2 regions of the Streptacidiphilus monticola genome follow, and region 2 is predicted to be linked to the other one. Evidence: riboswitches for the same ligand, from Rfam matches in the RefSeq annotation. Region 2 holds a riboswitch; the other holds the start of a gene.
What was found. Region 2 has a riboswitch for FMN ahead of ribB (3,4-dihydroxy-2-butanone-4-phosphate synthase). Riboswitches for the same ligand answer to the same signal wherever they lie in the genome.

Region 1: linked by a shared signal. The riboswitch ahead of ACFP3V_RS06635 (riboflavin synthase) and the one ahead of ribB (3,4-dihydroxy-2-butanone-4-phosphate synthase) in region 2 are both predicted to bind FMN.

Annotation. Positions count from the first base shown of each region.
Region 1 is NZ_JBHSQJ010000020.1:33,004-36,377, reverse strand. It holds gene ACFP3V_RS06645 (sensor histidine kinase) at 1-581, shown strand, start outside; gene ACFP3V_RS06640 (response regulator) at 578-1,261, shown strand; FMN riboswitch at 1,325-1,455, shown strand; gene ACFP3V_RS06635 (riboflavin synthase) at 1,614-2,282, shown strand; gene ACFP3V_RS06630 (nicotinamide mononucleotide transporter family protein) at 2,289-2,918, shown strand; gene ACFP3V_RS06625 (bifunctional 3,4-dihydroxy-2-butanone-4-phosphate synthase/GTP cyclohydrolase II) at 2,915-3,374, shown strand, end outside.
Region 2 is NZ_JBHSQJ010000005.1:23,256-26,629, forward strand. It holds gene ACFP3V_RS01275 (ubiquinone/menaquinone biosynthesis methyltransferase) at 1-96, opposite strand, end outside; gene ACFP3V_RS01280 (class I SAM-dependent methyltransferase) at 234-977, opposite strand; gene ribB (3,4-dihydroxy-2-butanone-4-phosphate synthase) at 1,070-1,711, opposite strand; FMN riboswitch at 1,967-2,097, opposite strand; gene ACFP3V_RS01290 (hypothetical protein) at 2,252-2,761, opposite strand; gene ACFP3V_RS01295 (hypothetical protein) at 3,171-3,314, opposite strand; gene ACFP3V_RS01300 (putative quinol monooxygenase) at 3,251-3,374, opposite strand, start outside.

The DNA of each region.
Region 1 (3,374 bases), on a different contig from region 2:
TGATCAACATCCAGGCCGGCGTGGCCTCCCACGTCCTGGCGAGCCAGCCGGACGCCGCCCGCGAGGCACTGGCACAGGTGCGCCAGGCGGGCCGCTCGGCGCTGGCCGAACTCGGTGCCACGGTCGCCGTGTTGCGGCAGGGCGACGAGAGCGACGCAGCCCCGCACGAGCCCACGCCGGGTCTGGACCGGCTGCCGGAACTGCTGGAGTCCTTCCGCCGCTCCGGGTTGACGGTGGATCAGCAGGTCGAGGGGGAGCCGCGGGAGATCCCGGCGGCTGTGGACCTGACCGCGTACCGGGTCGTCCAGGAGTCGCTGACCAACGTCCGCAAGCACGCCGGGACCGGTGCGGCCCGGCTGCGGCTCGCCTACCGCACCGACCGGCTGCGCCTGGAGGTCGAGGACGACGGCCCGGCCGACCCCGGCGGGCAGCCGGGGGAGGGCAGCGGCTACGGCATCATCGGCATGCGCGAGCGCGCCGCCTCGGTCGGCGGCAGCTTCCGCGCGGGCCACCGCGCGGGGGGCGGCTTCCGGGTCGCCGTGGAACTGCCCTACGCGCTGGCGGGAGGTGCGCGCGGATGACGGTCCGTGTGGTGCTCGCCGACGACCAGGCCCTCGTCCGAGCCGGATTGCGGGTCCTGGTGGACTCCGCTCCCGACCTCACCGTGGTCGGCGAGGCGGGCGACGGCCACGAGGCGGTGCGGCTGGCCCGCGAGCAGCAGGCCGACGTGGTGCTCATGGACATCCGGATGCCCGGCCTCGACGGGCTCGGCGCCACCCGGCAGATCACCGGCTGCCCGGATCTGGGCGACGTCCGGGTGCTGGTGCTGACGACGTTCGAGGTGGACGAGTACGTGTTCCAGGCGTTGCGCGCCGGCGCCTCGGGCTTCCTGGGCAAGGGCGCCGAACCCGACGTGCTGCTCGACGCCATCCGCGTCGTGGCCCGCGGTGAGGCGCTGCTGTCCCCGGCCGCCACCAAGGGGCTGATCGCCCGCTTCCTGGAGCAGCCCGCCGAGCGCCCGCGCCCGGACCCGGCCGCCCTCTCGGTGCTGACCGACCGGGAGCGCGAGATCGTCGCCCTGGTCGCCACCGGGGCGACCAACGACGAGATAGCCGAGCAGCTCGCGGTCAGCCCACTGACCGTCAAAACCCATGTCAGCAGGGCACTTCTGAAGGTCGGCGCCCGCGACCGGACGCAGTTGGTGGTGCTCGCCTACGAGAGCGGACTCGTCCAGCCGGGGGCCGCCGCGAGCGGCGCGTGACCGAGCCCACATTGATCCGGGAATGGTCCGGCGTGGCAGACTGTTGGGCAGCAGTAACGACGTTTGCGCACTCCGGGGTCGGTGTAATTCCGAACCGGCGGTTACAGTCCGCGACCCGGCCGCCTCCAGCGGTCGGTTGACCAGGTGAAATTCCTGGACCGACGGTGAAAGTCCGGATGGGAGGCAGTGCGCGGCAGACGTCGGGCCGTGGTCCGCCACGGCGGCCGTCCCGCTCCAGCAGCGCGGGCGTCCGCAGTGGGCGTCCTGTCCGGCCCGTGCACCACGTCTGCGGTCTCTCTCCCGAGAACCCCCGGAGCCCGCGCTGAGGCAGCGCTTGAGGCACGGAGGGTCAGTGTTCACGGGAATCATCGAAGAGCTCGGCGAAGTCCTCTCCATCGAGGACCTGGGAGACTCCTCCCGCATTCGCCTGCGCGGCCCGATCACCACCCAGGACGCCCGCGAGGGCCAGTCCATCGCCGTCAACGGCGTCTGTCTCACGGTCCTCGACACCGACGCCGAACTGGCGGCCCGTCCGGGCGAGTTCAGCGCGGACGTGATGGCGGAGACGCTGAAGCGGTCCTCGCTGGGCGCGCTCGTCCCCGGCTCGAAGGTCAACCTGGAGCGCGCGATGGCGCTCGGCGCCCGCCTCGGCGGACACCTGGTCCAGGGCCATGTCGACGGCACCGCGACGCTGCTGGAGCGCAGCCCCGGCGAGCCCGGCGCGGACGGGAATCCCCAGTGGGAGGTGCTGCGTTTCAGCCTGCCGGCCGAGCTGTCCCGGTACCTGGTCGACAAGGGGTCGATCACCGTGGACGGCGTGAGCCTGACGGTGGTGGAGGCCGGTGCCGACTCGTTCACGGTGAGCCTGATCCCGGCCACCCTCGCGCACACCACCCTCGGCCTCAAGCAGCCCGGCGAGCCGGTCAACCTCGAGGTCGACGTCCTGGCCAAGTACGTCGAGCGGCTCCTCGGCCACTCGACCGGCACCGCCGCCAACCCCAGCGCATCGACGGGAGTCTGACGCACCATGAGCTTCATCGACGACCTCAACTCCGTGGCCTTCACCGCCTTCGGCGAGTCCATCAAGTGGTCCGACATGATCGGCAACCTGCTCGGCCTGGGCGCGCTGGCGCTGGGCTGGCGGCGGTCCGTGATCAGCTGGCCGGTGCAGCTGCTGTCCGGGCTGGTGCTGGTGGCGGCCTACTCCTCGGCCCACCTGAGCGGCGGCGTGGGCAAGCAGCTCATCGTCATCGCCGTCTCGCTGTGGGGCTGGTTCCAGTGGCAGCGCGGACGGCAGCGCCAGGGCGACATAGCCGTGCGCTTCGCGAGCTGGACCGAGCGGGCCTGGCTGGTGGGTTTCACCGCCGTCGGCACGGTGGGCGTGGCCGAGCTGTTCCAGGCCTACAACCTCTCCTGGTCCCCGTGGGCGGACGCCTACCTGTTCGTCGGCACGCTGGCCGCGATGTACGCACAGGGCCGCGGCTGGGTCGAGTTCTGGTTCGCCTGGCTGGCCGTGGACCTGGTGGGCGTGCCGCTGGCCTTCAACAGCGGGCTGGCCTTCTCCGGTCTGATCTACGTCGTCTACTTCGTCCTGGTCATCCTCGGCATGCGCAGCTGGTGGCAGCGCACGGCCCTTCCGCAGGGAGCAGCGGCATGAGCCTCGACCGCATCGAACGCGCGGTCGCCGACCTGGCGGCCGGACGGCCCGTCGTGGTCGTCGACGACGAGAACCGCGAGAACGAGGGCGACCTCGTCTTCGCCGCCGAGCTGGCCACGTCCGAGCTGGTCGCGTTCATGATGCGCGAGGCTCGGGGCCTGATCTGCGTCCCCATGGTGGGTGAGGACGTGGACCGGTTGGAGCTGGAGCAGATGGTCGGCCGGAACACCGAGTCCATGCGGACCGCCTTCACGGTGTCGGTGGACGCGGCCGAGGGCACGACCACGGGCATCTCGGCGGCGGACCGGGCCAGGACCATCCGCCTGCTGGCCGACCCGCGGTCGACGCCCGATCAGTTCGTGCGCCCCGGCCACGTGTTCCCGCTGCGGGCCCGGCCGGGCGGCGTGCTGGAACGCCCCGGCCACACCGAGGCCGGCCCGGACCTGTGCCGCCTGG
Region 2 (3,374 bases):
GTGGCGGCCGAGGGTCATCAGGAAGTTCATCCGGTCGTAGTAGCCGGCGATCTTCTCGAAGATCCCGTGCACCTGGGACGTACTGGCTCTCGCCACGTTGCGGCCCCTCTCCATGGCTCACCTGCCGCTCGATCGGCCGCGGGACTCCGTCGGACACGGAGCCGGCCTGCGCGAAACGATGCCTGATCGCGCCGCGCGCCCTCCTCCAACACCGGGACAATCCCCCTCCCCCGTCAGGGGGAGCAGGGCTTGCGGGCGGCCACCAGCAACAAGGGCGGGCGGATCAGGTGTGCGGCAAGGTCGGGGCGGCGTACCAGTGCATCGGGGCCGGGTTGGGGCTCGTCCAGGGCACGCAGGATGAGCCCGGCGGAACACAGCGCCCCGACATGGGTGGACAGCTTGTAGTGGTACTTGGTCACGTCGGTGTCGAACCAGCGCTGGGTGCGGGCCGATTCGTCTCCGTAGGCCGTGACGGGCCACACCTTTCCCTCCGGGCGCTCCAGCCAGCCGTTCATGGGCTGCTGTGCGGTGCACACCGGGTGTTCCACCGAGTACACCAGATGCCCGCCGGGCCTCAGCCACTGCGCGATCCGCGCCAGCAGTGCGGGCAGGTCGGGCACGTAGTGCAGCGCCAGACTGCTGACCACAAGGTCCAGCGAGGCCTGAGGCAGTGTCAACTCCTCGGCGGTGGCCTGCAGGTACCGCAGGCACGGATGTGCACGGCCCCGGGCGAGAGCCAGCATCCGGGTGGAGGGGTCCACGCCCAGGACGGAGCGAGCGCCGGCGCTCGCCAGCCACTCGGCCTGCCCGCCGTCGCCGCAGCCCAGGTCCAGCACGTCGAGGCCGGTGACCTGTGGGAGCAGGGCCCTCAGGGCGGGCTGTTCCAGTTCTTCGTTGAGACCGTCGCCATCAGCGCGCATCCGCTGGTAGGCGGTGAAGAAGTCCGGGGTATCGTAAAGAGGCAGTTCAGTACTCAAGTCCGCGCTCCTACAAGGGTGGTCAGGCATGGGGTGGGCGGGCCGCGCGCCGGGCGCCACGGGTAGGGCCCGGCGCGCAGCCCCCCGAAGGGTCAGGACTCGATCGCGCGGCGGTAGGCAGCCAGCTCGCCCACCGAGAGCAGGGGCAGTCCCTCGCGGTCAGCGAACTCGCGCAGGTCGTCCAGGCGGGCCATGCCCCAGTCCGGGCGCACCACCTCGCACATGGTGGTCACGCCGGACAACCCGGCCATGCGCGAGAGGTCGACGGCGGCCTCGGTGTGCCCGTCGCGCTCGAGCACTCCGCCGACCGCCGCCCTGACCGGGAAGATGTGGCCCGGGCGACCGAAGTCCGCCGGCTGGGCAAGCGGATCGGCCAGTGCCTGCAACGTGCGGGCGCGCTCGTCCGCCGGAATTCCAGTGGTGCCCTGGGCGATCAGGTCCACCGACACGGTGAAGGCCGTGCCGTGCAGCCCCGAATTGTCCTCGGCCATCTGCGGCAGGTGCAGTTCCGCGCAACGCTCATAGGGCAGCGCCGCGCAGACCACCCCCGAGGTGTGATCCAGCATGCACCGGATGGCCCTCTCGTCGGTGAACTCGGCGGCCACCATGAGGTCGCCTTCGTTCTCCCTGGACTCGTCGTCGAAGACGATCACGAAGCCACCGCTGCGGAAGGCCTCGATCGCCCGCTCCACGCTCTCCAGGCGCTCGGTGCGGGTGGGTTGTGCTGTGGTCATCTGCTCTCTCCTGCGATCCAGGCCCGCCCCGCGGTCATTGACCGCCGGGTGGGCCGCACTGGTCTGCGAGAGAACGCGGCCACGGGACAGGGAAGCCGCGCACAGGGGCGCGGCCCTGCCCCGATGGACGGCAAACCGCGCGCAGGGGAAAAGAGGATGCCCCACCCCTTGCGCGTGGACGCCGTTCCGGGGGAAGAGCGAACACCGGCCCGCCCCAAGGCGTCGGTAACCCAACGCCGGTCGTCCGGCGAATCGCCGCGCACTGCCTTCCATCCGGACTATCACCGTCGGTCCTGGAGTTCCACCAGGTCAGCCAGCCGATGGCTTCGGCCGGGTCGCGGACTTTCACCGCCGGCTCGGACTTTCACCGACCCCGGAGCGCGCGAACACTCGATTCGGATCATGGCACAACGGCCTTGTGGTTCCTATGTGTTCCGTCTCACCTGGGCGCCGGCGGCGATCTGGCCGAGGGCGTCGGTCGGCGGCGCCGCTCCCGATGGCGCGTCTCCCGTCCCCGGACGCTCCCGGCGAAGCCAGCGCTCAACGGCGGCGTCGGTAGTAGGAGACGGTCACCGCGGCAAGCAAAGGGCCCCACAAGACGAGAGGTTGGTAGCAGGCGCCCACGATGTCGCGCCAGGGGCCAGATATCGCCGGGTGGTGCTCGTCGCTCCACCAGAAAACGAAGCCGCTCCAAAGATAGGTCAGTGCCACCGCACCCAGGCCGGCCGGCACCACGGCCGCGAGCGGATGCACACGGCGACCGCCGATGAGCGGAATCCAGCGGGGCAACACCTCTCCCCATGGTCTGACCAGACCAAAGGTCAGCAGGGCCAACGCCTCGGTGACCAGGCTGAGCCCGACCAGGCTCACCACGCCCCGACCGGGAATGCCGAAGTCGTGTCTGAGCACCTCATCGGGGTAACCCACCGGAAGGCCGAGAGCCAGCGCGATTCGCCACACTCCTGACGGGACCGTGGTGAGGGCTGCGGCGTACGCGGACCACACCGCCCAACGGGGAGGCGGCGCGCAAGATTTCGGAACCTCGATCATGACGCGATGATCACCGTAGAACAGTCGCGCGCGCCTCCTCCCTACGGATCCCGGCCGTCCCCCACCCGGGGGATGGACTGTCGGCATCCTGATCCGAGGATGACGTCAGGAGGAAAGGTCGTCGCCCGAAAGACATCCCAGGAGCGTAGATGTCGTCGCCTCCTCGGCTTGCCCGTCCGGGCCGCACGAGGCAGGTGGAATGGCAGGATGGGTCTCGCGCTCGATGCGGCCAACCCGGCGTGGAGGGTGAAGTTGTATCGGTCCTTAGCAGGTCCGGCGGGCTGCGGGCGAGCCGCGAGCAGGGCGGGGACCGTGTGGGCCTGGATGTAGGCGGCGGGCTGGAGCAGAGCTAGAACCGTCGTGCAGGACGGGCGAGGAACTGGTCGACCTTGGCGGCGGGACGCGCTGGTCAAGCCACCGGTGCGGGCACGAGCTGGATCACCTGGGCTGGGGCCGCCCTGAATGCGCTGTTGGCTGCGTCGGCACGGATCATGTGCTCGGTGGCGTCGTGCGCGGCGAGGTGATCACGCGACGTCCATTTCTCGATGAGCACGAAGCGGTCGGACCGTCACGGACTTGGTGCAGGTCGTACTGCAGACAGCCCTCTTCTGCT